Regions from separate parts of the Empedobacter sp. ULE_I140 genome, predicted to be linked through region 2. Evidence: riboswitches for the same ligand, from Rfam matches in the RefSeq annotation. Region 2 holds a riboswitch; each other region holds the start of a gene.
What was found. A riboswitch is a leader RNA that binds a small molecule or an ion and turns the genes downstream of it on or off. The one in region 2 is predicted to bind cobalamin.
Positions count from the first base shown of each region.

Region 1 (11,182 bases), 2.6 Mb from region 2:
GCAAAATGTAGATTTATACATGGGTGGATCTGAGCATGCTACTGGTCACTTATTATATTCTCGTTTTTGGCAAAAATTCTTATTCGATAAAGGTTTAGTTCCAACGGATGAGTATGCAAAAAAACTTATCAACCAAGGAATGATTTTGGGAATGACCGCTTATGCATATAGAATTAATGGAACAAATACTTTTGTTTCTAAATCTTTGAAAGATCAACATGAAACAACACCAATCCGTATTGATGTTAAGTTGTTAAAAGATGGAGGCGACGAATTAGATACAGAAAAATTCAAAACTTGGAGAGAAGATTTTGCTAATGCAGAATTTATCTTAGAAGATGGGAAATACATCACAGGACGTGAGGTTGAAAAGATGTCAAAATCTTACTACAATGTCTTAAATCCTGATGATATTTGTAATCAATATGGAGCAGATTCTTTACGTTTATACGAAATGTTTTTAGGTCCTGTTGAACAGTCTAAACCATGGAATACACAAGGTTTATCTGGAGTTTATTCATTCTTGAAAAAATTCTGGAGATTATATCATTCAGGAACAGAAGAAACATTTTTTGTTTCGGAAGATGAACCAACAAAAGAAGAAATGAAAGTGTTGCATCAAACCATCAAAAAAGTGGACGAAGATGTAAACAATTTCTCTTTTAATACATCGGTTTCTACTTTTATGATTGCTGCAAACGAATTAGGAAAATTAAAAACAACTAAACGTGCAATTTTAGAGCCTTTGGCTATTATTATTTCTCCTTATGCACCGCATATTGCAGAAGAATTGTGGTCAAAATTAGGACATGAAACGTCAATTGCACATGCAGATTTCCCTGTTTTCGAAGAAAAATGGTTGATTGCAGATGCTAAAGAATATCCAGTTTCATTCAATGGTAAAATGAAATTTTTGTTAGAATTACCTTTGTCGTTATCGAAAGAAGAAATTCAAGAAATTGTAATGAACGACGAACGTACAATCAAACAATTGGGTGATCGTACTCCGAAAAACATTATTATTGTTCCTGGAAAAATCATTAATATCGTTGGATAAAAAAAGATTTTAGATACTAGATTTTAGTATTGAGAATATAGATAAAATCCTCGCAATTGCGAGGATTTTATATTTTATACTATCTTTAATCAAAACTATAACTCAATGAAATATTTACCAACACTCGAAACAGAACGGTTAATCATCAGACCTATTACGATTGATGATTTACAAGATTTTTTTGAAATGGATTCACAACCAGAAGTTCATGAATTTCTAAAAGCAGAACCTATTCAAACCATTGAAGAAACAAAAGAAATTATTGAAGATATCCAAAAACAATATGAAGAACTTGGACATGGTCGTCTTGCTGTTGTTGAAAAAGAAACAGGTAAAATGATTGGTTGGACTGGTTTTAAATATATTATAGAAAGCGAATCGATGAATAATAAATTCGATTTTATTGATATCGGATATCGTTACAGAAAAGAAACTTGGGGAAAAGGTTATGCAACTGAAGCTGCCGAAGCTTGCATGGACTTTTACAGAAAAAATATGTCACATATTAAACTAAACGCAATAACGCATGTTGATAATAAAGCTTCTCGAAATGTGTTAGAAAAAATGGGATTTGAAGTCACTGAAACTTTTCATCTTGACATGTGGGATTTGGATTGCTTTTGGTATGAATTGAAGAAATAATTAACTTCAAAATAATCTTGGTTCACGCAACCTTTTAAGCAATTGATTCTCTTTCTTTTAAATACTATTTATATGAAAAAGAATTTTTTACTTTTTTTGTTCGTTATTGGTTTTGGACAATTCATTTCAGCACAAGAAAAATCAAGCGATGAGCGCAAAAATGTCATCACTTTTAGCGTTCTTTCAGCAGCATTATCACCTCCAAGATGGACGTTTGGATACATTTATAAACTCAACGAACGTTATTGGATTGGCTCTGAAATCGGCTACGGAAGTTATCATAGCATTCCTCTTAGTCACAAACCAAAATATAAAATCAACGAAGATTATCAACTTTTTGAGATTCGACCAGAATTTTTTATCAATCTAAGCGAAAACAAACGAGTAAAACATCTTATTTCTTCTGAATTTTTCTATATTCATCACACTGATCATCTTGAAAATGGAGAATTTTATCGAAAAGATGATCAAAATTTTTCTTATTTATATTCTTATGATACTGCCGATTACAAGCGAGAAAAATATGGAATAAATCTTAATTATAATGTTTTTATACAGTTGCACAAAGGTCTTATACTAATGCCAAAAGTTGGTTTAGGTGTAAAAAATAGAAATGTAAAATATTCGAATATTACAAATTTAGAAAGTGTTGATACTCGAATTTTTGATTATTTTATGAGCGGTTTAGAAAATCATTATAAAAAAGAAGGTTCTTCTACAGATTTCAATTTAAATCTTAACTTTAAAATCGGTTATCAATTTTAAACAAAACATGAAAAAAATAATTTTAACGACAATTTGTTTGGCTGTCTCACAAGTTAATTTTGCACAAAAAATTTCAACGAATGATTATGAAGTTAAAACAACTTTAGCTGACTTTAATCTAAAAGGAAAGGTTGAAAAAGTGACTTCAAACGCAACAAATGCAAAAGGAAACACCACAACTTTACCTTTTTTAGAAAATGAATTTTACAATCAAATTTCGTTAGAATTTAATTCAAAAGGTTTGTTAACAAAACGAACAAATTATTTGGATTATCAAGGAAAATTAGCTGTTTATAACTATGTTAATTACGACTACAATAACTCAAATTTAATTGATAAACAAACGAATACAGTTATTAACAATGGTGAAGATCCAAAACGAGTTGCTTCGGACAAAAACTTCGTTTATGACAATAAAAATCAGTTGATAAACTTGACAGAAAAAATCGAAGGGAAATCGTCAAAATCTAATTATGAAACGATTTTTAATTATTCGAATAAGTTGGATAAAATCACAACAAAAGTGGAAGGTTCTACGATTAGTGAAAATAATTTGACGTATAACAAAAATGGTTTATTGGTTTTGGATGAAATAACTTCTTTTGATGGAAAAAAAGGACGAAAATCGTATTATATTTATGATAAAGAAACGCCTATTTTTCAGGAAGAAATTGCTGGAAATTCGAGCAAAATAATGTTTTTTGAGAATGGAAATATTTCTAAATTACAATCATTTCACGCCAATAAAACGTTAGCCTATCAAGCTGATTTCGATTCGAAAAATGAAATTGTCAACTTTAAAAAACAATCCTTCCGAAATGGACAAGTAGTTTTAACTTCTTATCAAGTTTCGTATGAATATGATTCGAAAAATAATTGGATAAAAGCCTCTATTTCAACTAATGGAGAATTGAAATATGTTGTAAAACGAACGATAAATTATTATTAAAACACAAAAGGTTGAGCGTTGCTCAACCTTTCTTCACAAATAAATAACACTACACTACTTAAGTCATAAAAGTAGGATGTTAAGCTTAAATCGCTTTTGGCGTATATATTTTTCTTAATTCTTTTGTCGCCGCAACCATTTCAATCAAAGCTTTTTCGGTTTCTTCCCAATGACGCGTTTTTAGTCCACAATCAGGATTCACCCATAATTGATCTGCCGGAATAACTTTTGCCGCTTTCTCTATCAAATCAACCATTTCTTCTTTCGACGGAACTCGAGGCGAATGAATATCATAAACTCCAGGTCCGATATCATTTGGATAATTGAAATCTGAAAAAGCATTTAATAATTCCATTTGACTTCTCGAACATTCAATTGTAATAACATCCGCATCTAAATCAGCAATATTTTGAATAATATCGTTGAATTCTGAATAACACATATGCGTATGAATTTGAGTAGAATCATCAACATTACTTGAAGCTAATTTGAACGAATCAACCGTCCATTTCAAATAATTTTGCCATTCATCTTTTCTCAATGGTAAACCTTCTCGAATTGCAGGTTCATCAATCTGAATAATTTTAATTCCAGCTTTTTCTAAATCTGAAACTTCATCACGAATCGCCAATGCAATTTGTTTACACGTCGTAGATCTTGGTTGATCATCGCGAACAAAAGACCATTGCAAAATCGTAACTGGACCAGTCAACATTCCTTTTACTTTTTGTTCTGTGATAGATTGCGCATATTTCGACCAATAAACCGTCATTGGAACTGGGCGATAAACATCACCAAAAATAATAGGCGGTTTTACACAACGCGTTCCATAACTCTGAACCCAACCATTTTTAGAGAAGACAAATCCGGCTAATTTTTCACCAAAATATTCCACCATATCGTTGCGCTCATATTCACCATGCACCAAAACATCAATGCCAATTTCCTCTTGCCACTCTATCGTACGCTTGGTTTCTTGTTTCAATAAAGTATCATATTCTTCGGCAGATAATTCTCCTTTTTTATATTTCGCACGCCAACTTCTCACCTCTTGTGTTTGTGGAAAAGATCCGATTGTTGTCGTTGGGAAAGGCGGAAGATTCAATACATTTTGTTGCACAATTTTTCGTTGTCCAAAACTATTTGTACGATTATAATCTTCATCTTTTATTGCATTTACTCGTTCTTTAACTTGAGTTTGATGAATTAATTGAGAATTTTTTCTATTATTAATAGAGAATTGATTCGCTTCATATTGTTGAATCAATTTTTCGTCATTCGGGTTTGAAAAATAATTTTTTAAGAAAGCAACTTCTTCTAATTTTTGCTTCGCAAATGCAAACCAATCTTTGATTGTTGTCGGAAGATTTTTTTCGTTTGTTTCTAAATCTAAATCACAAGGCGAATGTAATAATGAACAAGATGTTGAAATAATAACACGTTTTTCTCCAATTTTGTTCACAACTTTTTCTATGGTTGAAAGCGATTTTTGAAAATCATTTTTCCAAATATTTCGACCATCAACTAAACCTAAAGAAAGTTTTAATTGAGAAGGAATTAGATTCAATATTTCATCGATTTGATTTTCGTCACGAACCAAATCAAGATGCAAAATATCAATTGGTAAATTGATTGCTAAAGCTGTATTATCTTTCAATCCATCAAAATAAGTTGCGACCTGAATTGTAAGTTGAGGAAATTCTTTTCTTATTTTTTTGTAAACTTCTTGATAAGCTGTTTTCGATTTTTCGTCTAAATCTAAAGCTAAAAAAGGTTCGTCGAACTGAATTGTATTTGCTCCATGATTGATTAAATCATGAATAATTTCAAAGTAAACTGGCAATAAATTCTGAATTAAATCAATTCGATCAAATCCCTCTTCTTTTTCTTTTCCTAATAATAAATACGTAATCGGTCCAATTAAAACAGTTTTTGGATTAAAACCTTCTTTTTTTGCAGCGATAAATTCGTTTACAATTGAGTTTGAGAAATATTTAAATTCTTGATTTTTTACAAATTCCGGAACGATATAATGATAGTTGGTATCAAACCATTTTGTCATTTCCATCGCTGTAATATCTAAATTATCTTTTTGATAACCTCTTGCCATCGCAAAATACAAGTCTAATTCTGTGTTCTTTTTATTTAACGCAACCGTATTGAAACGCGCTGGAATTGCACCAACTGATAACGTAGAATCTAAAACTTGATCATAAAAAGAAAAGTCATTACACGGAATTAAATCAATTCCGGCAGCTTGTTGCAATGCCCAATTTTGTTTGGTAATTGTACGGCTTGTTTGCAATAAAGCTTGTAGTTCAATTTTACCTGCCCAATAGTTTTCGCAGGCTTTTTTTAGTTCACGGTTAGCGCCAATTCTTGGATAACCTAAAATTTGTGTTTGCATTTTGATTGTTTTTTAATGTTCAAAAACACAAACGCGAGTTGATAAATAGTAAACCTATTGTGACAGACTGACTTCAAATCGCGAAAGTATCATCTTTTGTTTCTATTGGTAATCTGACTTGTAATTTGCATTACTTACAGTTGCGCGACAGCTCGTGATTCTCACACGATTCCCCAATAATTTGTTGTTTATTTCTTTACAAATGTAACAAGACAAAATAAACGATTGTAAAACTTGAAAAAATAAGATTATACAACTTATTATTAATATTTTTACAAAACAAAACACTTAAACAACGATAAAATATCGTGTTGAAAAGAATATTATTTGGATGGAAACATTAGATCAAACCGATTTAGAATTATTAAGAATTCTACAAAAAGATTCGAAATTGACAGTAAAAGCAATTGCTGCTTTAGTTAATTTATCTCCTTCACCCGTTTTTGAACGTATAAAAAGGTTGGAACAACAAGGTTATATCAAAAATTATAGAGCGGTTTTGGATGCAGAAAAGCTGAACAAAGGCTTTATGGTTTTTTGCAGCATTAAGCTAAAACAACATGATCGCACGATTGGGAATAAACTTGTGGAAGATATTTTGTTGATTGATGAAGTGGTGGAATGTTATAATATTTCGGGCGAATATGATTTTATCTTAAAAGTACAAGTTTTGGATATGAAGCAATATCAAGATTTTGTTTTCAATAAATTGGGCGCTTTAGAAAGCATCGGGAGTACGCACAGCTCTTTTGTGATGGCTGAAATAAAAAATACGTACGGAATCAATATTTAAAAAAAAAAACAAAAGGTTGAGCAATGCTCAACCTTTTTTCCACAAATAAATAACACACTACTTTTTGATTACCTTGAAAGTAGAATTGTTAACTTTTATGATGTAAACACCTTTTGGTAAAGAGGAAACATCTAATTGATTTTTCCCTTTTTGAAGTGTTTTCTCTGTCATTTTAGTTCCTGTAATAGCGAAAATTTCGGCTTTTGAAGCTTCATTTGTTTCAATAAACAATACATTATTAACAGGATTTGGATAAACATTTACAACAGATTTAGCTAAATCATTTGTACCTAAAACGGCTGATGAAATTGTGATGTTTTGTGAAACAACTTTTCCATTCGAATTGAAAGAAAGTTTAATTTTAGCTGTTCCATTTTTTAGTGGATTAATCACTAATTCTTCCTTATCATTAATCGAAATTTCAGCTACATCATCATTTTCAATGATTTCTAAATCTTTTACAATCGCTGCTGATAAATTATCAACATCCGAAACTTTATCTTTCAAATCAATTGTTGTTGCTGTGTTAATTTGATAAGTTGTCTCTAAATCATTGATAATTGGTGCCGCATTATCTGGAAAAACAGGCATTGAAGGAAACCAATAATACTCACTTAATTTCACCGACTCTTTAAGAGTTCCATTATCAAAAAATCTATGCACAAAATTAATTTGAGAATTAGTTCCCCAACCTGAACCAATAGTAGTTAATACTAGTTCGTTTGTCAACGGATCAATTCTTAAACCTGCTCCATAATATGTTTCCTTTGGTGTCGTATCTTGACCAGGAATTTCTATAAAAGTTTCTTCAAATTTATTATTTGTTACATCGTATTTCACAACATTGATTCCTGATAGAAAATAAATACTATTATCTTGTGTTGAAGAACAAAAAGTACCAGCATTCCAAGCAGAAGGAGTTGGAACTGTTTTCGTAGGAATAGCAATTTCTGTAGTTTCTAAAGTCGTAGGATTTATTTTGACTAATTTTTTAGATAAAGCTCCCCATACATTTCCATCTTTAGATTGCACAACTGAAATAAAACTTCCAGCAATCGTTTGTTTTATTTGATGTGTTTTTGGGTCGATAACTAAAATTCCTCCAGTACTTGAAACAGCAAAAACAAATTTAGATGTACGAATCATATTTCCTACTTGACCAACTTTAGAAGTTCCATCAATCAGAGAACCAATTTTTAAATTCTCAATATCAAAAAGATAAATTCCTTTTGCAGATCCTATATAACCTTTTTTACTATTAATCCCAAGAAAACTTCTACCATCAGCACCAATTGTTTCGAAACTTGCTTTTTTCTGTAATGTTTTCGAATCTGCAACAACTAAACGATTTCCTTGTTTCGAAACAATGTAAAAATTATCGCCATATATTGTTCCATATTGAGAAGTTACACCAAATTCTTCACCAGGATTAACTGTTTTATAAACATTATAATCAACCGAATCATTTGCATTAATAAAATTAATTGATCCATTTGCTTTACCAAATCAATCTTCATTCACAATAAAAACGCCGTTTGTGTATTCTTTTGTTTGTGCAAAACTTGTTTGAATTGCAGCTATTGTAAAAATCGAAAGTAAAAATTTCTTCATGTATTGTTTTTTTAGAAATCCGAAACCATCATCCAAAAATGACAGCCTCGGATAAAAATATTTAGAATGTTAGATTATTGAATTTTTTCTACTTTTAGTTTATCCATTGTAAAGTATAATGCTGTGTTTGCTCCCCAATCTCCTACATCTGTAGTTTCTAAAAAGAACATTAAATATTTAACTTCTCCTAAAGCAGAAAGATCCACATCTTGCCAATTTGTTGAAATATTATTTATTCCATTTCTAAAATCAACAAAATAATGAGTTACAGGTTTTTCTGTAGTCAATTGTTTATTTGCTGAAACACCATAAATATGAATCGCGAAATAATCTCCTTTTACAAACTTTCTTGCATATGCATCACCATTCAGAATCCCATAATAAGACCAAGGGCTTATTGCTAATTTTACATTTTTTGCTTTGTATTTATTAGCTGTATCAGTAATTTCTACTACACTCGAAAATCTGTCAATCTTAACTTCTTCTCCATATTTCAAAACTTTCTCAGATGGTTTGTGATCAGCGAAAGAGACTAAAAATGGTGTTCCTTGTCCATCTGCACCACCTTTTGCCATTGTACCCCATTGATTATCTAACCAACCGCCTTCTTTATCTATTTGATCAGAATTGTCATTACTATTAGAAACCGTGAATCCCATCCATGTTAAATACTCTGGCCAAGCTGTATGTTTAAACTTGAAAATACCTGAAGTTAATTCAGCGTCTTCTGTATAAGTACCTTCCCAAATTTTTCCTCCGGCTGTAGTAGTTCCTTTTGTTAAATCAAACTTTGATAAATCTAAGGTTTCATATTTTTGTTGATCTACTAATTCAGTATTGTCGTCATCATTATTACAAGAAGTCAATAAAAAGATTGATGATGTAGCAAATAAGAAATTAAAGAATAGTTTCTTTGTAAAATTAAAATTCATTTTATTTAGTTTTGTTATATTATAAATGCAAATCATAAGCTCCTGCAACTTCTGTTGAGATTTCGCCTAACCAACCTGCTTCTTGATTTGTTGCTGTGTAAACTTTGATAAAATCGATTCCCATTAACTTAACTGGATTACCATTTTTATCAACAGCCCAATCGATATCAATGTTTGAATCTTCGCTATTATTTGGTGCATTATCTACATAACCATAAGCCAATTGTTTACCAGTCCAAATACCATTTTTCTCTGTATAATTGCTTTCCAAAAGTGTACCTGAGAATTTTAACTGATTCTGCCCAAACCAAATTGGATAATATGGTTGTTTATGAAACGTATTTTTCGCTTTAAAACCAGATTTTCCTTGGTTATCTTCCCATTTTATATATTCAGGAGTCGCATTAGAATCTTCAACTGTTGGTTTGTGATATGTAATTGTATAATTTTTTATTGTAGTTGGATTTGTGTATTCGCTTCCTGCAATTTCGTACCATTCGTCTTCGTCTGGTTTACCATTTTTGTTTTTATCGTAAGCAACCATAATAATTCCTGGCTCAGAAGATCCTGCAAATCCATTTCCTAAAACTTTAAAATCACGTTTATCTTTCTGATTCAAAATTGTATGGTCAAAACCAAATACCACATATCCTCCGTAACCTCCAAGTGTAATCATTGTAGATTTTTCTCCTACTAAAGCCTTAGCAGCTTTGGCTGTCATATCAGCTTGAGTTTCTCCTGTTACATAAGATGGTAAAGCATTTGTGAATTGTCCAACTGCTGGCAAATAATCAAAGACTTGAGAAATATATTTACTGTAAGTAGATAATTCTTGTGTAACATTAACCTTTGTTTTTATCGTTTTAGAAGTTACTCCTGAAGTAATTTCTAATGTTAAATCGTAAGCACCAACTTTATCAGAAACAAAACCTAAGGTTTTCTCATTACCAATAATTTCATTGCCAAGTTTCCATGTATATGTTGCATTTTCGAAACCAGAAACAGTTGGTTCAATTGAAACAATTTTTAAACGTGCTGCATCATAAGATACTTGTAAAGTAGCATTATCAGGATTAGTCTCGATAATGTTTTCATCATCACTACAGCTTTGTATTAAAGCAAAACTTAGTGCGGTTAGTAAGATTTTAGAATATTTCATATGTAAATTTTATTTATAGACAAAAGCAAAGTGAGCAGGAATATTTCCAGCAGCAGTTTTCCATTTAAAAGCACCATTTTTATCAAAACAATAGATGTAACCCATCGAAACATAATTTCCGACATCGGTTAGAAAAAGATCTTTGGTTTGAGGATTTACAGCAATTCCGTAAGGCGTTTCGATTTCATTAATAACAGGATCATTGACCAATGTTTTGTTGATAACTTGTTCTGTTTTGGTATCAATTACACCATAAGTTTTTGTGTATTCGAAAGTTGTGTAACTAAATTCGTTTGAATAATAATAGAGTTTGTTATCAACAATTGTAAAGTTAGAAACAGGAATATCAAATTTCTTTTTGATTTGATGCGTTTTACTATCCAACACATATAAATTTGATGGAACGTTGTAATAATCACCACGAGAAGTCACATATAAATCGCCATCTGCATCTTTTTTTAAACGATTAAGATTTACTTCAACATCAATTTTTTTGGTTTCTTTAAATGTTGATAAATCAATCACAGAAACTGTTTTATCATACTCAGGAACTCGATAACCACCTGAATTTGCTACATACAGATTATTCCCAACAACTTCTAATTCTTCTGGCTGATAACCTACCGTCACTTGTCGCGTAACCGATAAATTAATCGTATCAATTTCGACTACTTTTCCTAAAGGTGCTTTCGGATCGATTGTAACAGGACCAGCATACGAAGATGCATACGCTTTACCATTTGCAAACGTGATGTAACGACCATTTTCCAAAGGAATTGTTCCCAAATGTTTGGCTGTTCTTGCATCCATTACTTCGATAAAGTTTGATACATTGATAACCGCATATAATTTATTTCCATAAATTTT
Region 1 is NZ_JBQMTX010000001.1:306,646-317,827, reverse strand. It holds gene leuS (leucine--tRNA ligase) at 1-1,057, shown strand, start outside; gene ACTS9J_RS01490 (GNAT family N-acetyltransferase) at 1,163-1,699, shown strand; gene ACTS9J_RS01485 (hypothetical protein) at 1,772-2,464, shown strand; gene ACTS9J_RS01480 (hypothetical protein) at 2,472-3,413, shown strand; gene metE (5-methyltetrahydropteroyltriglutamate--homocysteine S-methyltransferase) at 3,499-5,820, opposite strand; cobalamin riboswitch at 5,907-6,042, opposite strand; gene ACTS9J_RS01470 (Lrp/AsnC family transcriptional regulator) at 6,152-6,613, shown strand; gene ACTS9J_RS01465 (T9SS type A sorting domain-containing protein) at 6,671-7,204, opposite strand; partial or broken gene ACTS9J_RS01460 (DUF5074 domain-containing protein) at 7,202-8,107, opposite strand; gene ACTS9J_RS01455 (DUF4465 domain-containing protein) at 8,299-9,156, opposite strand; gene ACTS9J_RS01450 (PKD-like domain-containing protein) at 9,176-10,315, opposite strand; gene ACTS9J_RS01445 (DUF5074 domain-containing protein) at 10,325-11,182, opposite strand, start outside.
Region 1: linked by a shared signal. The riboswitch ahead of metE (5-methyltetrahydropteroyltriglutamate--homocysteine S-methyltransferase) and the one ahead of cobT (nicotinate-nucleotide--dimethylbenzimidazole phosphoribosyltransferase) in region 2 are both predicted to bind cobalamin.

Region 2 (11,182 bases):
TTGGATGAAACTCGAAAGCATCAGAGAATTCTTCATTTACAAAAACATTGACTTGTAATTGGGAAATAATATTTCGGCTTCGTGCATCTAAAGAGCGACGAATAATTTGGTAAGCATTGATATTCTCCGGTTTTGTTTTAACAGCAGATGCTAAACGTTGTTTCAGAAGTTTCTCGTTTGCAGCTTCTGTAGGAGATATGCGTATTGTTACATTTTGAGGCATATTTATTGACTAAAAATTAGACTGCAAAAGTACATCAAACCATTTGAAATATTCGTTTTTAAACAAAAAAAGCTGTCTCATAAGACAGCTTTTCATTATTATATAAATTAAGATTATAATCCTAATTTTTTCAACGTTTGTTTTAGAACACCGTTTTTATGAACTAAAATATTTGTTGTTTTGTATTGAACAAAAGCTTTTGTTACATAAAGATATCCTTCGTAATCGTTAGTTAAACCCCAAGAGTTTTTCACGATATAGTAATCTTTTCCGTTTTGATCTTTCGCAATACCAACAATGTGCATTCCGTGATCATCAGTCGTTTGGTAATCATCAAAAGCAGCCTGACGCATATCTTCTGTAATTACTTTTTCTGGTTTTGGACCTTTGAACATATCTGCTTTTTGTTGCGCATTCATATCTGCAAAATCAACTTCTGGTACATACGCTACACCATTTTTCCAGCTAAATCCTTTTTCAGAAACGTCTGTTGCCCAAGCAACTGTAAATCCGTTTTTCAAAGCATAATCAATGTTGTCAGTCATCTCTGTCATCGGAACATTGTAGAAAGATTCGTACGCCCAGTTATCAGGAATCGCTAATACAAACGGTTTGTAATAGTCATGATCTTTGAAAGATGTAATCGCAACATAATCGTTTGGATTAATTCCTACTACTTGATCAGCAAATGTACGTGGTGTGTATTTTTTTCCGTTGTATGTGAATTCCTTTGGATATTTTCCTAAATAGCTATCCAAAACAGCTGTGTAGGCTTTTTCCCAGTTTGGTGTTAATTTACCATTTGGATTTGCAACAACCGCTTTCAAAACTCCTTCTTGAATGGCAGCCATCTCACCAAATTGATTTGTTTTTGTTCCGTAATTCAAACCTGTGTATACAGATTCTGGAACAGCTCCATATTTTTTGATTGTATTCAAAACATCATAGAAAGAACCACCGTCACCTAAAGTTGTTGCACCGTGCATGCGAACATATTGTTTTCCTTTCTCAACATATGTATTTCTCGCATTGAAAATTGGAGACAATTGAATAGGTTGTTTTCCCATTCTTAACATTTCTGATTCGAAGAAAGAATTTCCTGAATATGACCAACAAGTTCCTGATGAACCTTGGTTTTCTACTGGAGTTTTAGCTAAATTAATAACGTCAGTAAATTTGAAAGCTTCTTTACTATTTTCACTAACGTTTTTGTTCAAAGAATTAACTAAATTGTCTTGTGCAGACGCCAATTGAGCTGAAGCTAAAAATAAAGCTGAAGCTAAAACTGGATAAAAAATTTTACGCATTTTTAAATTTATTTTGTGTGAGTATTTTATAAGTAGCTAATTTCACGAAAATGTTAACAATAAACCTATAAAAATTTAAAGTTTTTTTAATAAAACTTCTTAGTATTCATTCTCACAATACATTTGGTAAGCTAAAACATACTTGTTTGTGATCAACCGAGTCCTCGGGAAAGGTAAAACAGACTTGTTTGTAATTAACTGAGTCCTCGGGTAAGGTAAAACAACCTTGTTTGTAATCAACTTAGTCCTCGGGAAAGATAAAACATATCTGTTTGTAATTAAATTTTCTTGATGAACATTACAAACATACTTGTTTATAATAAACCGAATGCTCGGGAAAGCTAAAACAACCTTGTTTGTAATAAAAGTTTCTTGACGGACATCGCAAACAGATATGTTTTAGATAAATGTAGATTTAAGTTGATTAAAAGTAACCTTTAAGATTAAGGATTTTGTTCAATTAATAAATTGAATTTATTAACGATATTTAAAGGTAAAGGATATTCAATTAGATAATTTTCCCAATAATTATTATAATAATTTGAAATATTAAAGTTGATTGAATTGTATTTTTTTCTTCCATTATCAAAATCAGAAAGGAGTTCTTTTGTTAGAAAAATTTCTGTTACAATCTCTTTTTTACTTCCAAATAAATCTTCATTTTGGATTAAAGTGAAAGATTGAGGAATTCCTTTTTTATCCCATTTTCCTAAATTACTTAATGATATTTTTATATTTTTTTTACGAGAAAAATTTAAAACAAAATTTATACTATCATTCTCAATTCCTTGATAATATTTACCAATTATAGAATCTCTACTGTTATAAACATCAAAATTATCTTTAGAAATTTCTACTTTTTTATATTTTTCATGACGATTATAACTAGGAATATTCCAAAATCCATAATAATCATTCATTATAGATACTTGCGTTTTTTTACTATTACTTTTTATCTCAGGATTATAAAAGTTTCTGTATTGTAAAACATACCTTTTTACTTTTAATTTATCTTTAAATTCTTCCTTTGGATAAAGATAATAAGCTTCACCATCTACAAAATCTGTTAAACTATCATTTTTGATTATCCAACTTCTAAAATAAGATTTTAATAAAATGTATTTTGTTTTATTCTGAATATTGACTTCATTTAAGTTTATAATATCATCTTTTTGACAAAATAAAGTTGGACTAAAGAGTAAAAATAGTAGCGATAAATATTTCATTATACAATGTTTATAAAAACTAAAGTAAAATATTTTTTTAAAACTGACTTAATATCCCAAAATGGATTTTAGATTCTTTGAAGTCGAATGAAGTTTCGTCTGTTTTACCAACTGCATAACTCAAATTGAAAATTCCCATCTTCGTTAAAAAAGAAATTCTAGTTCCGAAACTTAACAATGATGTATTTAGATTTGCGCGTTTGTTATCAATAAAACCATAATCGGCGAAAAGTCCAATATAAAAAGCTTCGCTTGGAACAAAACGATAATCTGCACTCAAAAATCCGTACATATTTGTTGTAATACTTTCTTCGTTAAAACCTCTAAAACTACCAAAACCACCGATTCTGTACAATTCGTTTTCGGAAAAATCATCGTCTTTCGTGAGCAAACCTCTAAATTCTGCACCAGCTTTTAAGAAATGCTTTTTGGATAATTCGAATAAACGAAACGTTTTTAGACCAACTTCAACTTGATTGACGGTTTTATTTTCCAAATCTTCTGTCCACGAAAAATTCTTTTCCTTTTTACGAATCGAATTTACTGCAACATTCAACATCGATTTTCCTTCCATCAAACGAAAAGGATGTTTCAGGAAATAGTGATAACTCAAACCAAAACCAATTTTCGAATAATCGTCGTAGCTCGATTTTAGATAGGAATCATCTTCCAACAAAAAGTTAGACGATTGTATAATTCCGCTTACACCAATATTCGAGTTGAGGTTGAGTTGATAAAATAATCGCTCCGAAAAATCTAAATTCACAAAAACAGAATCTTGCTTGAAAAGCTTGAAATTCGTTTCCGAACCAATCGCAGATTTGAACAAATAAGGTACTTTAACACCAATATTCAACGACGTATTTTTGTTTGCTGTTCCAATCCAATTTAACCTGATTTCTTCCAAACTATTGAACACGTTGTTCAACGAAAGTTGTATATTTCCGTTCAATCTAAAATCGCCGTTATCATCTGTTCCAAAACCTAAAACACCATCAAAATAATTTGAATTTACTTTGCGAGGATACAAATATAAAATCGTAGAATCTGGCTTAAATAAAGTTTGTGGTAATTGCGCTTCTGCAATATAATTGGTTTGTTGCATTAATGTCGAAATTGTTGCCAATTTCTGTTCATTGTATACTTCGCCAGTTTTTATATTGAGTCCATGACGCAAATAACCTTTGGATAATTTTTCGTAACCAACCAATTTTACACCATCAATTTTGCGCTGATTTCCTTTGTCTAAAACCAATTCAATTTTCTGTTCATTTTGTTCAAAACCATTTGGAACAAGTTTTATTTGCGCAAACGGATAACCTTGATTAGTGTTGGTTGTTGCTATTTTATTTAGAATAGAATCTAAATTATTTGTTGGGAAATAATTATTTTTATTTTCGAACAATTCATTGTTTTTCACCCAAATTGTTTGGTACAATTTTCCTTTATTTAGATAAACTTTTTCATTTTTTATAGAATCAATCGTCAACGTATAATAACCCGTTTTTTGAAGCGAATCTAAAGATGAATCAAGATTTTTGCTTTCAAAATCTTTTGTATACGATTTTGTATCATCATTATACCGTAAAAAATGATATGTTTTTTCTTGTCCAAAAAGCAAAATTGTTTGGATAAAAAAAAAGAATATGTAGCCTAAAAATCGCATTCTTGCTTATAATAACGTGTAAAATAGATGTTAAGTATTTGTTTTACTGATATCTATTAGTGTTCGTTTGAAAATTAAAAATTATTTTTGACTTCAAATTTAAGATGAATGTTGAAATTATTTAAAATTACTGGATATTTAGAAGCTATTTCTGCGATAGTTTTGTTTTTTATCGCAATGCCAATGAAATATATTTGGGAAGATCCGATATGGGTAACACACGCAGGATTGTTTATAGCTTATATTATATTGGTTTATTTATTGAAGGAAAAATACAATTGGTCTTGGAAAATTTTTATGATCTTTTTTGTTGCAGCAGTTATTCCTGGAGGAACAATTTGGGCGGAAAAAAGATTAATCGAAGGCAAAAAATATAAACAAATGTTGGCTGAAGAAGCGAAATAAGACAACGATTAGATAAAAAAGTAAAAACCTTAAACGTAATTGTTTAAGGTTTTTTTATGTTTTAGGAATCAAATTTTTCTAAATAAAAAAAGCCGAAGATTAATTTTCGGCTTTTATAGAGCGGGAAACGAGACTCGAACTCGCAACATTCAGCTTGGAAGGCTGACGCTCTACCAATTGAGCTATTCCCGCGTAGATCTTCAAATCAAATTAAAAAGTACCTCAGGCGGGACTTGAACCCGCACGTCCTAATGGACACAGGATTTTAAGTCCTGCGTGTCTACCAATTCCACCACCAAGGCAAAATTTGATTTTTGAATTTAATATTTCAAAGAGCGGGAAACGAGACTCGAACTCGCAACATTCAGCTTGGAAGGCTGACGCTCTACCAATTGAGCTATTCCCGCGTTGTGAGTGCAAATATAAGGTCATTAATATTACTTTTGCAAGTGTTTTTCGAATAAATTTTACAACTTTTTTCTAATAAATTAATTTTGAAATATTTGACTTGTTGATTTTTTTTAAGAAATTAGGGGGAAATATAATTTGAATGACATTTGATGAGTTATTAATACTAATTGAAAGAAATAATTTCAAGTCGAAAGTAGATTTTACGATTGCAATTAAACTTTTTGATGCAGAAAATGATTGGTCCGAAGAATCAATTACAATAAATGAATTTATAAATAACATTGAAATGGAAATTGGAAACGATATTTTATCAAAATTTAGTTTCTAAGTTAGATTCATATAATTCTATAAATAACGCTTGGAAAGTAGAAAGCTTGATGTCAGTGAAAGATATTTTAGAGCTTGATGTAACACGAAATTTCAAATCAATTATTAATGAATTTATTGAAAATAATAAAATAGAGTTATGAAAATTCCAACAATTCATGGTATTATAGAGCGCAGAATGTTAATCAATTTTTGTATAGAACCACATTATATTGAGAAGATTTTACCCCAACCTTTTCGTCGAAAATTGTACAAAGGAAAAACAATTGCTGGTATTTGTTTGATTCGATTGAAAGATATAAAACCAAAAGGTTTGCCTGATTTTGTAGGAGTGAATTCTGAAAATGCAGCGCATCGAATTGCGGTTGAATGGGAGGAAAATGGCGTGACAAAAGAAGGTGTATATATTCCGAGGCGAGATACTTCGCTAAAATTGAATACGCTTGTTGGTGGTCGAATTTTTCCTGGGAAACATTATTTTGCGAAGTTTAATGTTATAGAAGAAAACGATAATTATCATTTAGATTTCACGAGTTCTGACGATACACGAATTGAAATTGATGCAAAAAAATCTGTTGAATTTAATTCGAATTCGATTTTCGAAACGTTGGATGAAGTTTCAAAATTCTTCGAGAATGGTTCTGTCGGTTATTCTCCACATGGAAATAATTTTGAAGGTCTAAAACTCGAAACCTATAATTGTGAAGTAGAATCTTTGGAAGTTTTACATGTGAAATCAAGCTTTTTTGAAAATGAAACAATCTTTCCAAAAGGTTCTGTTCAGTTTGATAACGCAATTCTGATGACCAATATCGAACATGAATGGAAGTCGTTAGAAAAGATAAAATGTTTGTAGTTTATTCTTTGCTCAAAATAAAATCTTCCTCATTTGTTTTTCCTAAATTAAACTGAAACATTTCACCATAATTTATAGGTATTTTGAATGCATTTTTGATTGGTATTTGCAACAAATAACACCACATCAAACGTATGATTCCGCCATGTGTAACAATCAGCACTTTTTCGTGTTGAGTATTTCGTAATTCGTCCATAAAATTAAAAAGTCTTTCTGATATTTCTTGCATCGATTCACCATTTGGTGTTTTAGTTTCGACAAAATCGGCGTACCAAGGTTCTATTTCTAACGAAGGAATTTCGTTCCACGATTTCATTTCCCAATCTCCAAAATTGAATTCTTTTAATCGTTCATCAAAAATAATTTCATTCGAGAAAGTTTCTGCTAATCGTTGACAGCGACTCAGTGGACTTGAAAAAATTATCTCAAAGTCGTTTTCGATCTTAGTATGAATTTGTACTACTTCTTGATGAAAAGTATCAGCTAATTCCACATCAGTTTGTCCGTAACAAACCGATGAAGGAACATTAACTTTTGTATGTCGAATTACAGAAACTTGCATAGAATTAAAACGCCAAGATAAAACAAAACTTCGGTAACTTGTTGCACTGTTCCCAAGCAATCGCCCGTATATCCGCCAATATATTTTTTGAAATACCAGCCCAAATAAACTTTTCCTATGTAACAAAGTGGTAAAATCAACAAGAATTTCCATTCGCTAAAAACAATAAAAGGCAAAAGACAGAAAAGAGAACTTATGACAAGATTTTTTATCGGAAGTGCTTTATTTGCCATAGGTTTCGATTTACTTTTGTCGATATCTGTCACATATTCGTGGGTATAAATCATCATTCCAGAAAAAAAACGACTAACCGAATGTGCTGAAATTAAAGTAAAAATCATCAACCAAAAATTATTTTCTGCAATATGAACCAATGAAGTAAATTTCAATAACAACAATAAGATAACGCCAATTACGCCGTAAGCTCCAATTCGGCTATCTTTCATAATTGTCAAGATTTTTTCTTTGCCATAACCACCTCCAAAACTATCGCAAACATCGGTGAAACCGTCTTCGTGAAAGGCGCCAGTCAACAAAACACTTGTAATCATTGTCATAATAATGGCGATATCAACAGGTAAAATAAATTGACAAATAGTATAAATCAATGCGTTGAAAGCGCCAACTAATAAACCAATTGCTGCATAATATTTTTGTGATTGATTCATAATTTCGTTGCTATATGGAATTTTGAACGGAATCGGAATTCTTGTAAAAAACATCAAAGCTGTTAAAAAATAAGTGATTTCCTTTTTTAGCATTCTACTTCAGTTTCTTTGTTACTAACGCCTGCAGATTCGAAACTTGCCATGTCATTGTAAAAGTTTACAGCACTTTTGATAATTGGATAAGCCAACGCACAACCGGTTCCTTCGCCAACGCGCAAATTGATGTTCAGAATTGGTTCTTCGTTGAAATAATTCAATAAATATTGGTGTCCAGATTCATCACTTTGATGACAGAAAATAGCGTTATTTAAAATTTCTGGCTTTAATTTCGACGCAACTAAAATTGCAGCCGAAGCGATGTAACCATCAATCATCAACAGTATATTGTGTTCGTAAGCAGATAGCATTGAAGCTGTCATTTGAGCAACTTCAAAACCGCCAAAAGTGGCTAAAATTTGTTTTGGATCAGTAATTTTTCCATGTGTTTTCTTCGCTTCATTTAGAATATTCATTTTATTCTGTAATTGCTCATCATTCAAACCTGTTCCGCGTCCTACACATTGCTCCAAAGGTAAATCAGTCAAATAATGAACAAGCATTGACGAAGAAGAAGTGTTCCCAATTCCCATTTCGCCAAAACCAATAATATTTGTTCCGTTTTGAGCGATTTCGTTCACAATTGTCTTCGAATAATCAAAACATTGTTCCAATTGATCGAAGGTCATGGCAGGTTCGTACAAGAAATTTTTGGTTGATTTGGCTACTTTACAATTTTTCAAAACCGAATAATCCGCGAAATCATAATTTACACCAGCGTCAACAATGGTTAAATCAATCTCATTTTGATTACAAAAAACATTAATTGCCGCCCCATTATTTAGGAAATTAAAAACCATTTGAGGCGTAACTTCCGCAGGGTACGCACTAACACCAGATTGTGCAATTCCATGGTCGCTTGCGAAAACAATCAGATGAGGTTTTGTTAATTCTAACTGTTTTTTTTGTTGAACCAAACCAATTTTAAGTGCGATTTTTTCTAATAAACCTAAGGCTCCAAGCGGTTTTGTTTTAAGATCAATAATGTGTTGAATTTCTTCTTTTTGCATTTGATACTAAATTAAATTTTAATAAAAAATGCTTTCGAAATCAAGTGCAATCAATTCAACAAATAATAAAATACATGTAGTTTTGATTGAGCTTCAATCGCGAAAGCATCATCTAAAAAGTGATCTGGCTTATAGTTTTTCTCTACTTACAGTTGCGCGACAGCTCGAGATTTGCACTCGATTCCCTTTTGTGTTAGCAAGGTAATAAATTATTTTTCTGGGACAAAATTTTCATCAATCACTATATCTCCCATCAAAACGACTTGCTCTTCAAAATCAGAAGTGTTTAAATTAACTTTATTCGGAAAATTTTTAAATGAATAAGATTTATAAACTTCTGAATTTATTTCATTTGAAGCTAATCTTAGGTTAAGTTCAGTATTTTTTAAAGTCTCAAATTGTATTGTATATTCCTCGCCAACGTTTAATTTACTTTCTACTAATTCATCATTAATTAACAAACGATATGTTTTGATTTCTAAGTTAGAATTTCCAAAATTAACTTTTATTTTGAATTTTATTTTTTCTTTTTGAATCGAATCATTTTTTGCAACTAAAGGTTCTGTACAATTTGGTTTATCCTGTCCATTTGTACATGAATTTAATAACCCAAAAGCAGAAAAAATCATGACATTATAAATCGTTTTCTTAAAAAGATTTAGACCTAATTGACTTGGATGAAAAATACCACAATGAACGTTGCTTTTCTGAAATTCATTCTAAATTTCGTCATTTGTCAAATTAGAAAAGTCAGTGATTTTATGTTGACATTTTGTACAGAAATTTTTGTTTGTTAATTTCTTTTTGGAAGGAATTGGATTTTTCATATTTTTTAATGTTTAGAGTTATAATAGAGATGATTTTATGAATAAAAAGGTTGATTTTATTTTTAGAAATAATAGATTTAGAATATTTGGATTTATGTAATATCTTTAACCACCTCTACTTACCTTTTAAATAAGATCAATTTTTAATGGAAAATTTTCACATCCCAACGAACGAAAAGCAAAGATTGCAAGCCGTTTACGATTATAATTTGCAAGGACATGATAAAGACGAAGAGTTGGAGGTTTTTGCAAATGCTGCGAGTTTGATTTGTAATGCGCCAATTGCGTTAATTTCTATTTTTGATGAAAATTATCAAGTGATTAAAGCAAATTGTGGAATAGATGTAGATATTGTTCCACGTCAACAAACTATTTGTCAATTTTCTTTAATGGAAGAAGAAATTTTGGTGATTGATGATGTGACGAAATTTGAACCTGCAAAAATATTGCTGGAGTAAAAGCTGCAAATATTAAGTTTTATGCTGGTGTTCCGTTGATTGATGACAATGGAAATGTTTTGGGGACATTATGTGTAAACGATCATTATCCAAGAACGTTAGACGAAAAACAACGCAATTTATTGATTCAATTAGGGAAAAATATTACAAAATTATTGGTCAGTAAAAAACGAAAAAAAGACGCTGCTTACTTTCAAAATATCTATAAAATTTCGAATAATTTAATTGGAGTTGCTGATATTAATGGTGTATTGAAATCAATTAACCCAGCTTTTAAAAAAGTTTTAGAAGTTAAAAATGACCAATTAATTCGTTCAAAAAATTTCTTAGACTTTGTTTCGGAAAAGGATAAGAAAAAAGTTCAAATGTTTTTGGCTGATTTGAAAACTAATTCAGGTTCTATTGACTTCAAATGTTTGATGTGTTCAATAGAAACGAAAGAAGAAAAAATGGTTGAATGGTATACTAAATTAAACACTTCGTATGATAACGAGATTTTCTTATTTGGACGAGATATTACACTTGAAAACTCTAAAAAGGAGGAACTAGAAAACAGTGAACGTAAGTTTAGAAATTTTTTCAATTCTTCGCTTGGTTTAATGACGATTCACGATTTGGATGGTAATATTTTATCCATTAACAAAAAAGGTTTAGAATCGATAGGTTATACTGAAGAAGAATCGAAAGATTTGGATCTTAAAAAATTAATCCCAAAATCTAATCAAAAAGAATATCAAATCTATATAGAGACGATTTTAAGTAAAAAGCAAGATTCTGGTTTGATGAGCTTGATTAAGAAAGATGGTTCGTTAACATATTGGTTATACAATAATATTTTGGACAAAGATAACGAAGGAAATCCTGTTGTAATGAGTACTGCAGTTGATATGACACAAAGGACTTTGTTGGAAAGAGATCTTAATCGTGTTCGTCAGTTACTAGATCATACGTACGAAGTTGCCAATGTTGGAGGTTGGAAATACGATTTAGTTAAGCAAAAATTAATTTGGACTGATATAACGAAAAAAATCCATGAAGTTGAACTAGATTATGAACCAAATGTAGAAACTTCACTCAATTTTTATGAAGCAAAAAGTAGTTATCCAAAAATAAAGAAAGCTTTTAGAGATGCGGTAGAAA
Region 2 is NZ_JBQMTX010000001.1:2,867,371-2,878,552, reverse strand. It holds gene ACTS9J_RS13950 (NAD(P)/FAD-dependent oxidoreductase) at 1-223, opposite strand, end outside; gene ACTS9J_RS13945 (aminopeptidase C) at 337-1,530, opposite strand; gene ACTS9J_RS13940 (hypothetical protein) at 1,974-2,756, opposite strand; gene ACTS9J_RS13935 (hypothetical protein) at 2,794-4,377, opposite strand; gene ACTS9J_RS13930 (DUF3817 domain-containing protein) at 4,531-4,827, shown strand; tRNA gene ACTS9J_RS13925 (tRNA-Gly) at 4,947-5,019, opposite strand; tRNA gene ACTS9J_RS13920 (tRNA-Leu) at 5,046-5,129, opposite strand; tRNA gene ACTS9J_RS13915 (tRNA-Gly) at 5,162-5,234, opposite strand; gene ACTS9J_RS13910 (hypothetical protein) at 5,378-5,566, shown strand; gene ACTS9J_RS13905 (DUF2071 domain-containing protein) at 5,705-6,421, shown strand; gene cobC (alpha-ribazole phosphatase) at 6,423-6,983, opposite strand; gene ACTS9J_RS13895 (adenosylcobinamide-GDP ribazoletransferase) at 6,968-7,744, opposite strand; gene cobT (nicotinate-nucleotide--dimethylbenzimidazole phosphoribosyltransferase) at 7,738-8,757, opposite strand; cobalamin riboswitch at 8,859-8,988, opposite strand; gene ACTS9J_RS13885 (hypothetical protein) at 8,967-9,386, opposite strand; gene ACTS9J_RS13880 (hypothetical protein) at 9,731-10,042, shown strand; gene ACTS9J_RS13875 (response regulator) at 10,102-11,182, shown strand, end outside.

Region 3 (11,182 bases), 2.3 Mb from region 2:
ACATAATCAGAAGTTTCGTATCCATTTTTTGATACGACAATTTTATTTGTATTCGAACTAGATTCGATATAAAAAGTACCATCAGAGTTTGATGTTGCACTTACTTTAAGTTCTGGTAAACGAATATCTGCGTAAGGAATAGGCTTCTGAGTTTCAGAATCGATGACCTTTCCTTGGATTTTTACTTGCGCGTGAACAGACGCTAGAACAACTATAAAAAAAGCTGTTATATAACTTTTCATCAATAAGATTTGGTTAAAAAAATAAAGTCTAGCAAAATGTATGCTAGACTTTACAAATATAGTTTATAAATCTTAATTATTTATACATCACAGCTTTTACAGCTTCAACTACATCTTTTGCATTAGGAATCCAAGTCTCATACAAGTTTGGAGCATAAGGTGCTGATGTATCTTTTGTTGTGATACGTTTGATTGGTGCATCTAAATAATCAAATGCTTTTTGTTGAACCATATATGTAATTTCTGAAGCAACTGAAGCGAAAGGCCAAGCTTCTTCTAAAACTACCAAACGATTTGTTTTCTTAACAGATTTGAAAATTGTATCATAATCTAATGGACGAACTGTACGTAAGTCAATTACTTCTACAGAAATTCCTTCTTTTGCTAATTCATCAGCAGCAATGTAAGCTTGCTTAATAATTTTCCCGAAAGAAACTAACGTTACATCTGTACCTTCACGTTTGATTTCTGCTTTACCAATTTCGATTGTGTATTCTTCATCTGGCATTTCCATTTTATCTCCATACATCTGTTCAGATTCCATGAAAATTACTGGATCGTTATCACGAATTGCAGATTTTAATAAACCTTTTGCATCATAAGGGTTTGAAGGAACAATTACTTTAAGACCTGGTACATTTGCATACCAATTCTCAAAAGCTTGTGAGTGTGTTGCACCTAATTGTCCTGCAGAAGCAGTAGGTCCTCTAAATACAATTGGACAGTTGAATTGTCCTCCTGACATTTGATAAATTTTTGCAGCGTTATTGATAATTTGGTCAATAGACACTAATGAGAAGTTGAATGTCATATATTCTACGATTGGACGACATCCCGTCATTGTAGATCCAATTGCGATTCCAGAAAAACCAGCCTCTGCGATTGGCGCATCAATTACACGTTCTGCTCCAAATTCGTCTAACATTCCTTTCGAAGCTTTGTACGCTCCGTTGTATTCTGCTACTTCTTCTCCAATTAAAAATATAGATTCATCGCGACGCATTTCTTCACTCATTGCCTCTGCGATTACTTCTCTAAATGTTTTTATAGCCATTTTATGCGATTTCGTTCTTTATTATATTTTTTCCTAAAGCAAATGTAATAAAAAACTTGCGAATTATTTAAAACGAATTCATTCAATAAAAAAATCCCAAAATAATCTAAAGTTATTTTGGGATCGAAAAATATTTAAAAAAGAATGTAATCTCTATTTTAGAACCAGCCTTTGTGACCTTCTACATATGTTTTATCAAACTCTTCGTCAGATTTAGTCAAATAAATAATCCCTTCAATAAATCCAATAAGTCCAGCAAATCCAAATGTTACAAAAGTGGCAATAATTTGAATAACTCCTTCTTTTGTATATCCTAAATAGAATTTATGAATTCCTAAATATCCTACTAAAATTCCTAAAATTCCAGCAATGATTTTTTTCTCTGATTTGTACGGCTGATTGTTTTCCATCGTTTTTAAAGTTTAAATAATAATTGTTTTTGTTGGTTACAAATTTAATTTGTCCATCATTCTTAAAAATCACTAGATATAATGATTTTGAATACTGTACAAATAAAATAAATCTGATCTTAATTTAAGGTTAACGATTTAACAATCTACTTTTTATAAAATCAATTGCTTTTCTTTACATTTGCATAAAATGGTGCTCAACGAGTGAGTTAAAAGGGAATTTGGTTCAATTCCAAAACTGTCCCCGCAACTGTAAATTCTAACATACTTTTTGTAAAAGAATAAGTCAGGAAACCTGCCATTGCTAACAAATTAATAGAAAATGTTTTCGGAGGAAAAACAGATTTTAATATGAAAAAACTTTTTCTTTGTTTTAATCTTATCGCTGGAATTGCTTTTGCACAGACGGATACCATCAATTTGAAACCTTTGATTTTGAACGATGCTTTTCTTAAAAATCATTACAAATCTCAAAGTATTATCAAACTTAATGATAGTATTTTAGAGCAAAATCCTAATCAACTGACGCAAGTTTTACAAGCGCAAACGCCAATTTATTTTAAAGAAAATGGACGAGGAATGGTTTCTTCGCCTTCGTTTCGTGGAACTTTAGCTTCGCATACAGCGGTAATTTGGAACGGAATAAATTTCAATTCGCAAACAACAGGACAAACGGATTTTAATTTATTTGCAAGTAATTCGTTTGACGGAATTTTAGTGAAACCAGGAGGCGGAAGTATTGCGTATGGAACAGGTTCTATCGGCGGTACAATTCATTTGTTGAATAAATTTGAGTATGACAAAGGTTTACAGCAAAAAATAAATTTAGGATACGGAAGTTACGATACGTGGTCGGGAAAATATCAGTTGAAATATAGTACAGAAAAATTTAGTTCTTCAATCGATTACGAACGAAATCAATCTGATAATGATTACAAAATTCCGAATCACATGAAGAAGAATTTGAATGGAAAATATTATTTCAATACAATTAATGGAAATTTTGGTTATAAAATCGATCCTAAAAATGAATTGAAACTTTATTCGATGTTCAATTTTGGAAAGCGCGAATTTCCTTTGGTTGACATTGGTTCAACGCCTTCTGGATACGAAAATCAGGATTACCGTTTGATGACAGAATGGAATTTCAATCCAAATGAAAAGTGGCAATCGCAGTTAAAATTAGCTTATATACGAGAAGAAAGCAGTTATTTCAACAATATTCACAAATCTTATTCGGACGATTTACAGGTTGATAACTATATTTTAAAATATTATCTGAATCATCAATTGACCAATAATTTCGAGCTTTCGCTTTTATCTGAAGCTAATTATAATCAAGGAAGTGGAAATAATTTGACTAAAAGCGATCAAAACTCAATCAATTTTGCCTTAATCGCGAAGCATAAATTATCAGATGTTTTGGAATACGAAGCGAGTATTCGTCAAGATTTTTCTGATACGTACCAAAATCCATTTATTTATTCATTGGGTTTTAATTATCGTCCGATTCATTCGTATCAATTAAGAGGAAATGTTTCGAAAAATTTCAGAAATCCAACGTACAATGATTTATTTTGGAAAACTGGTGGAAATCCGGACTTGAAATCAGAATCAGCTTATCAATTTGAACTTGGAAATGATTTTATCAACAAAAATTTAAACATTCAAACCAATATTTTTTATAATAAGTTGAGTGATATGATTCAATGGATTCCGAGTTCGCAAAACAGTTCTTATTGGGTTCCTGTGAACATCAACAAAGCTGAAACCTATGGTTTTGAAATGATTGGAAACTACAAATGGAATGCATTTAGTTTCAATACAACTTATGCATACACCAAAACAAAAGATAAATTTAAAAATAAGGAACTGATGTATTCCCCAAATCATAAATGGACGGCGAGCGCACAATACACTTACAAACGTTTATCTGCTTTTGTACAAAACATTTATACAAGTAAAGTTTTTACCGATTCGCAAGAAGAAAGAACACTTGATGGATTTTGGCTAATGAATTTTGGTTTAAATTATACAATTTCACCACTTTATAGCATTTCTATGAGAGTGAATAATGTGTTTAACCAAGAATATCAAACGCAAGAAAATCGTTGGCAACCTGGCACAAATTATAATATACAATTACAAATAAAATTTTAAAACTATGACTAAATTTAAATCTATTGCGCTTATAGCTTTAGCAGGAATTTTTTTACAATCATGTTCTAATGATGATGATAGTGTAAAAAATGATCCAGAAAATGGAAACTATTCAAAAGGAATTTTTATTTTGAATGAAGGAAAATTTCAAGCAGGAAATGCTGATATTACGTATTATGATCCAAGTACTGTAGTGGGAGATAAAAATCCTGTTCAAGAAATTTTCAAGACTGCGAACGCTGGTGCACAATTGGGTTCTGTAGGACAAAGCATGTATTTCAAAGGAAACAAAGCTTATATTGTTCTTAATGTTTCTAATAAAGTAGAAGTTGTAGACAACACAACTTTCAAAAAAATTAGTACAATTCCATCATCAGATAATATGAGCAACCCTCGTTATATCGTTTCTGATGATCAATTTTTGTATATCTCAAACTGGGGAGATCCTAATGTAACGACAGATGATTTTATTGCAAAATACAAAATCAGTGATTTAACATTTGTAGAAAAATATAAAGTAGATGAAGGTCCAGAAAAAATGATTCTTGACAATAACAAACTTTATGTTGCACAAAAAGGTGGCTGGGGAACAGGTAAAACAGTTACAATTATTGACCTTAAAACAAATGATAAAAAAAGTATAAATGTTGGTGATGTTCCGACAGATTTAACAATTCAAAACGGAAATTTATTTGTGCTTTCTCAAGGTGTTAATTGGGGAACTACTACAAAAGGAAAATTGGTTCGTTATAATTTAACTTCAGAAGATAAATTAGAAATGAATTTTCCTGATGGACAACATCCTAATTTCTTAGTTGCGGAGAATAGTAAATTGTATTACATCGTTAATAATTCTGTTTATTCTATGGCTACAAATGCAACAGCTTTGCCTACAAAAGCAGATTACATAACAGGTGCTGATAGTGTATATGGTTTCTATGTAAAAGGTGATACTTTTTATGTTTTAGACGCAAAAGATTACAATTCTAATGGACGATTATTAATTCAGAATGCACAAGGAGGTCTTAAAAATCCAGCAATTACAACTGGAGTTTCACCAAATTCTGTTTACATCAAATAATATTTCCTGAAAAATCAACATAAAAATATCTGAAGTTTAAACTTCAGATTTTTTTATGTTTTTCATTTTGAAAATTGTTTGTGAATTAAACCCTACAATCGCGAGTAAAATCAAACTATAACCGATCATTTGCATTAGAGAAACGGCTTCTTTGTAATAGAAAATTGCTAAAACAAAATTCATAATTGGATTCAAATAAATTAAAATTCCAACAGTTGAAGAGTCAATTCCTTTTAAAGCAAAATTGTTTAAGAACATTGGAATGATAGTGAACAAAATCACAATCATCATGATACATTGATAGAAAATTGTTTCGGTCGGAATTGGTCCTGAAAAGATGAAAACCAATGGTAACATCAGAATGGCTACAATTAATAATTGTGTCATCAACAAATTGAAACTATCAAAAACATTCAAACTTCTCTGAATAATGATATAGAGTGCAAATGTACAAGCTACAATCAAACTATAAACCAAGTCTATAAGATGACCTATAGAAATAACCAAACATGCTAAAAGACTAATACCAACTGCAATCCATTTTATTTTGGTCAAATGTTCTTTCAGAATAATGAAAGCCAAAACGGTAGTAATAATCGGGCAAACCAAGTACGAAAGCGATGCTGCTTGTACGCTAATATGATTCATCACGATAATAAACATCAACCAATTCGTCATCAAAATCAATGATCCGCCAACAATTAAACTTACTAATTTTTTCTGTTTCTTTTTATCAAATGATTTGAATAAATCATAATCAGCTTTCATCTTATTACGTCGAAATCCAACATTAATGACCACTAAAAAGAAAACGGAAACATACAATCTGAAAAATAGAATATCCAAAGGTGGATAACCGGCGATCGGTTTCAATCCGAAACTAAAAAATCCCCACATAAAGTAGGTTATAATGGCTGCAATGATATATTTTGATTGATTCATAAAAGAGGCATCAATTTGTACAAATGTATCGAATATCCAATTTGGAAATGATTATTTTTGCCTTAAATTTTATAGAAATGGAAAATCTTTTTACAGACGAATATTTTATGCGAATCGCCTTTAACGAAGCGGTTACAGCTTTCGAGCGAGACGAAATTCCAGTTGGAGCTGTGATTGTTTGCAACAACAAAATTATCGCGAAAGCACATAATCTAACGGAAACATTGACTGATGTTACAGCGCACGCAGAAATGCAAGCCATTACGTCTGCAGCAAATTATTTAGGTGGAAAGTACTTACAAGATTGCACATTGTATGTAACCTTAGAACCTTGTGTGATGTGCGGCGGAGCATTGTATTGGAGCCAAATCTCGAAAGTGGTTTATGGTGCTTCGGATGAAAAACGCGGTTTTAAAGCAAAAATTGGCGAATTACATCCAAAAACTGAAATTGTTTCGGGAATTATGGAAGAGAAATGCGGTCAATTGATGAAAGAATTTTTCCAACGTAAGCGCTAAATTGATTTCAAAATCGATAAAACCTCATCATAATTTTCTATAAAAGCCATGTGTCCGCCATCAAATTTGTACAAATGAATATTAGGTAAATTTGGAATTAAGATTAAAAATAATTCAGGATTAACTGTTTCATCATTCATTCCAACAATAATATAAATTCCACCTTTGAAATCATACAAAATCGACGAACGATCTGGACGCTGTCGCATTCCTTTCAAAGCTGCACAAACACCTTCAATTGGAGTTTTTAAAGCAATTTCTTTTACAAATTTCAACTCATCTTTGAATTGATCTCGATGATGCGCTGCAAATAAAGTAGGCATACTAAAACTCACCAACGCATTGAAATTTTTACGAGCAGTTTCACACGCTTTCAAACGTTGATTTTTCTTCGCTTCATCATCTGGTAAAGTCGAGGAGTTAATCAAAACAATATTTTCTACTCGTTCAGGAAAAAGATCAGCCAACGCACACGTCACATATCCTCCCATCGAATGTCCTACAAAAGCTACTTTTTCAAGATTTAATTCATCCAGAACTTCAATCACTTTTTCTGCCATTTCTTCCATCGTATTCACCTCTTGAAAATTTTCAGAATTTCCATGTCCAGGTAAATCAATTGTAATAATTTGATTGTGATGAAATAAATCATTCTGTAAACGATTCCATATTTTATGATTTTCCAAAAAACCATGTAAGAAAACTATAGGTTTCCCAACTCCAATACTTTCGTAGAACAACATATTTTGGTTCAGAATTTGTAATTAATTAAATACAAATTTACAACAATGAAAAAATATAATCCTATTATAATACTCACAATAGCTATTGGTGCTATTCTTATTTATTGTATTACAAGAAATAAATCACTTATAATTGGAGGTTCTGTACAAAAAGAAATTAAAAAAGATTCTTCTATTCAGGAAATTGCTTTTGCTTCTCCAAAGATTATGAATAATTCTGAATTGAAATTAATACAAGGAAAAGGTAAATTTGAAATTGAAAAAGTAGCAAAAGAAGAACAAACATTTAGTTTTAGAAATGATTCTTCTTCATCTGTTTTTATTCAAATAATTCCTCAAGATAAACTAGGAAACATTAGAATTAATCAACTTATCTCTCCAAATAATGAAAAAGATGGTCCTTTTGGACAAGAAATCAATTACGATTTAAACGAAAAAGGTTTGTATCAAATTCGAATTGGCGAAAGTTTGATGCAAGGCGATCCATTTGAAGGAAAATATACCTTGAAATTGCAGTTAAAATAGTTACTTTTACAACAGAATTTTTCTGTTATGAAATGGACTTTTATCGCTTTTATTACATTGATTACGCTTTATAGTTGTGAAGACAAATCTACACCAACCATTTATCCAAGCAAGATTGGAGTTGATTCTGCGTACAAGGATTTGGTAAAAAAAGATAAACCAACAACAGAAGATGTAATGAAAGAAGAAGTGGTAAAAACAGCTTCTCCTCAGAAAAAAGTTGTGATAAAACCTCAGCAAAAAGTTATATCTAATACAGATAAAATTGTTCCTTTAAGCGCTAATAACACTACAGAGAATCTTGAAGTAAGTTATGCAAAAGCAAAAGCGGAACCGACTAAAATAGCGGGACAAACCAATACGTTTACGTTTAATGCAGATTCTGCAAAGAAAGTTTGGATCAAAATTTCTGCACAAGATTCTACAGCGAATATTAGAATTAATCACATCAAAGGACCTGCGGATTCTATAAAAGGTGGTCCTTTTGGCAAAGAAACCATTTTCGAATTACCTGCGCGTGGCGTGTATCAATTCTCGATTTCGGAGAAACCAACAACCCCAAAACCATACGCTGGGAAATATAAAGTTGAATTGAAATTATTGTGGAAATAAATCTATTTGTAATAGATTTTGTAGTTAAGTGAATGATTTTTCAAAATATCTTGTTTAATCATTTCACCATTAATTTCATTGTAATATTCGACTGATTTTTTTGTTACAATCAAATCAAAATAGCCATTTCCTTCGGGACAAAAAGGATTTTCGTAAGAAGTTTCTAAACCAATAAAATAGTTTTTGGCTTCGGAAGGTTTAAGTTTTAAATGAATCGGAAAAATATATTTTCCTTGATAATCTTTATCCACTTCAAACCATTTTTCTTCAATCAAACTTTGTTTATCCTCAATCGATTTTAGAATCATTGGTTTGAAATAATAATATTCGTTGCAATAATTTTTCTTTTTCACTTTTGATTCAAACAAAATTTCAATTGCGACAATTTCAATTTCTTTCTCATTTGGAAGTAATAAATTCGAAAATATTTTAAGTCCGAAACTTGTGTTATCCGTTAATCGAACCACTTGTTTAAACTTTGGACGAAATTGTTTGTAATTGGAATAATTCACTACCTCAACTTGATTGAGATTAATCGTATCCAACTTTTGAGCAAAACTCATCACAGAAAGTAAGAAAAGAATTAGAAACTTCATTTTATAAAAATAGAAAAAATTTTCAGTAAATGATTTTCTCAATTCATCCTAAAAAATCAACAATTCGTAAACATATATTTATACAAGTCTTTTGCTAACTATAGTTTTGATAAAAATTAACAACATGAAAACACTTATCAAAATCCTAAAAATCTTCTTTATTGCTCTAATTTCAATAATTACACTTATTTTTTTGTATTTATTTATTAGTAATAAAATTTTCTTAGCTTCTAAAAATGAAACAAATATTGGCTATCTAAAAAATAATAAAACAACAATTGACAGCAACTTTGATTCTCAGATTTTTGATAATAACTTCAACACTTCAAATGTTATTCTATTAGGTGAAATTCATGGTTTTGCTGACAATCAAAAATTAGATGAATTTATGTTTAAATATTTGAATAAGAATCTTGGATTCAACTATTACATTGCCGAAATGGACAGTTTAAATTCTAAAAAATTAAACACATTTCTAAGCTCCGATGTTAAAAATGAAAAATTATTAAAAGAAGTTGTTTTAGCTATTAAAAAAAGAATTCCTCAACAATCAAGTCAAGAGTTACTAAAAAAATGGAACAACTTGTATGATTACAATAAAACATTAAATGATTCATCTAAAATCGTTGTTTTGGGTATTGATACAAACTTTGATGATTCTAACAACAAAATTTCAAGAGATTCTGCAATGATTGAAAATTTTAATCATATCATTTCAAAGAATCATCTACAAAATGAAAAATTCTATGGATTATTTGGTCTTTTTCATACACTTCAAAAAAGTATGAATGATAAAGAAAAACCTTTTGCTGAAAGACTTTTAGACAATAAATATAACGTAACAAGCATCGTAAGTTATACATTGGACAGTGAAATGTATTTACCTAAAAATGATCAATTTCCTACTCCAGAAAATGAAAAAATAAACTGGGTAAATGCTGATGGACCGATGATGTTAATAAAAGGTATTCTTGATTTTAAAGAACTTGCAAAGTCTAATTCCATTTCAATTTTTAATCTTAATGCGAAAAATTCACCATACAAATCTTCTCAAAATTTAATTCAAATAAAGTCAAGATTATTTGGAGAAAACTTTACACCAAAAGAAAATTTAAAAACAACTGATTATTTTCAATATGTTGCAATACTCCGAAATTCTGAAGCATTAACTCCAATTCAATAAAAAAAACGGAATCTTATAGATTCCGTTTTTTTATTTTCCATTTATCGATTAAATCAAGTTCAAAACTTGTTCTAAATCTTCTAATAAGTCATCTATATCTTCGATACCAACAGACAAACGAATTAGATCATCTGTAATACCAATTTCAGCACGTTTTTCAGCTGGAATAGATGCGTGTGTCATCGTAGCTGGGTGATTTGCTAATGATTCAACTCCACCTAAAGATTCAGCTAAAGTGAAAACTTTTAAGTTTTCTAAAATTTTGAAAGCATCTTCTTTTTTCCCAGAAGTTAACGTAAACGTCACCATTCCTCCGAAATCTTTCATTTGCTTTTTCGCAATTTCGTGTTGCGGATGATTTTCCAAACCTGGATAATACGTGTGCTCAACTTTTGGATGAGCCTCTAAAAATTGTGCGATCTTCATTCCGTTTGAACAGTGACGATCCATACGAACAGCCAAAGTTTTGATTCCACGTAAAACTAAGTAAGAATCTTGTGGTCCTAAAATTCCTCCTGTTGCAAATAAATTGAAGTGAACATCAGTTGCCAATTGCTCTGAATTAACCACAATTGCTCCAGCAACTAAATCTGAGTGACCTCCTAAATATTTTGTTGCAGAATGCATCACTATATCTGCTCCCAACTCAATTGGTCGTTGTAAATAAGGCGAAGCAAATGTATTATCAACAGCGACTAAAATATCAGATTTTTTTGCTTTTACAGCATCATTTACCGCTTTGATATCAACCACTTTCATCAATGGATTTGTAGGTGTTTCAACCCAAACCATTTTTGTATTATCATTGATTAAAACAACAACAGCCTCAACATTTGTCATATCTACGAAATGGAATTTCAATCCAAATTTTTCATAAACACGTGTAAACAAACGGTAAGAACCTCCATATAAATCGTCCATCGCGATGATTTCATCACCTGGTTTAAATAATTTTAATACACCATCGATTGCTGCCAAACCAGAACCAAATGCAAAACCTGCAACTCCACCTTCGATAGATGCTAATGCATTTTCTAAAGCAGTTCTTGTTGGATTTGCACCACGAGAATATTCGTATCCTTTGTAATCTCCTGGTGATCTTTGCGCGAATGTTGA
Region 3 is NZ_JBQMTX010000001.1:537,739-548,920, reverse strand. It holds gene ACTS9J_RS02535 (DUF5686 family protein) at 1-242, opposite strand, end outside; gene ACTS9J_RS02530 (pyruvate dehydrogenase complex E1 component subunit beta) at 319-1,296, opposite strand; gene ACTS9J_RS02525 (TM2 domain-containing protein) at 1,455-1,706, opposite strand; cobalamin riboswitch at 1,881-2,023, shown strand; gene ACTS9J_RS02520 (TonB-dependent receptor plug domain-containing protein) at 2,058-3,866, shown strand; gene ACTS9J_RS02515 (YncE family protein) at 3,871-4,947, shown strand; gene ACTS9J_RS02510 (EamA family transporter) at 4,984-5,889, opposite strand; gene ACTS9J_RS02505 (nucleoside deaminase) at 5,967-6,407, shown strand; gene ACTS9J_RS02500 (alpha/beta fold hydrolase) at 6,404-7,150, opposite strand; gene ACTS9J_RS02495 (hypothetical protein) at 7,196-7,675, shown strand; gene ACTS9J_RS02490 (hypothetical protein) at 7,703-8,287, shown strand; gene ACTS9J_RS02485 (hypothetical protein) at 8,290-8,883, opposite strand; gene ACTS9J_RS02480 (hypothetical protein) at 9,008-10,066, shown strand; gene ACTS9J_RS02475 (cystathionine gamma-synthase) at 10,115-11,182, opposite strand, start outside.
Region 3: linked by a shared signal. The riboswitch ahead of ACTS9J_RS02520 (TonB-dependent receptor plug domain-containing protein) and the one ahead of cobT (nicotinate-nucleotide--dimethylbenzimidazole phosphoribosyltransferase) in region 2 are both predicted to bind cobalamin.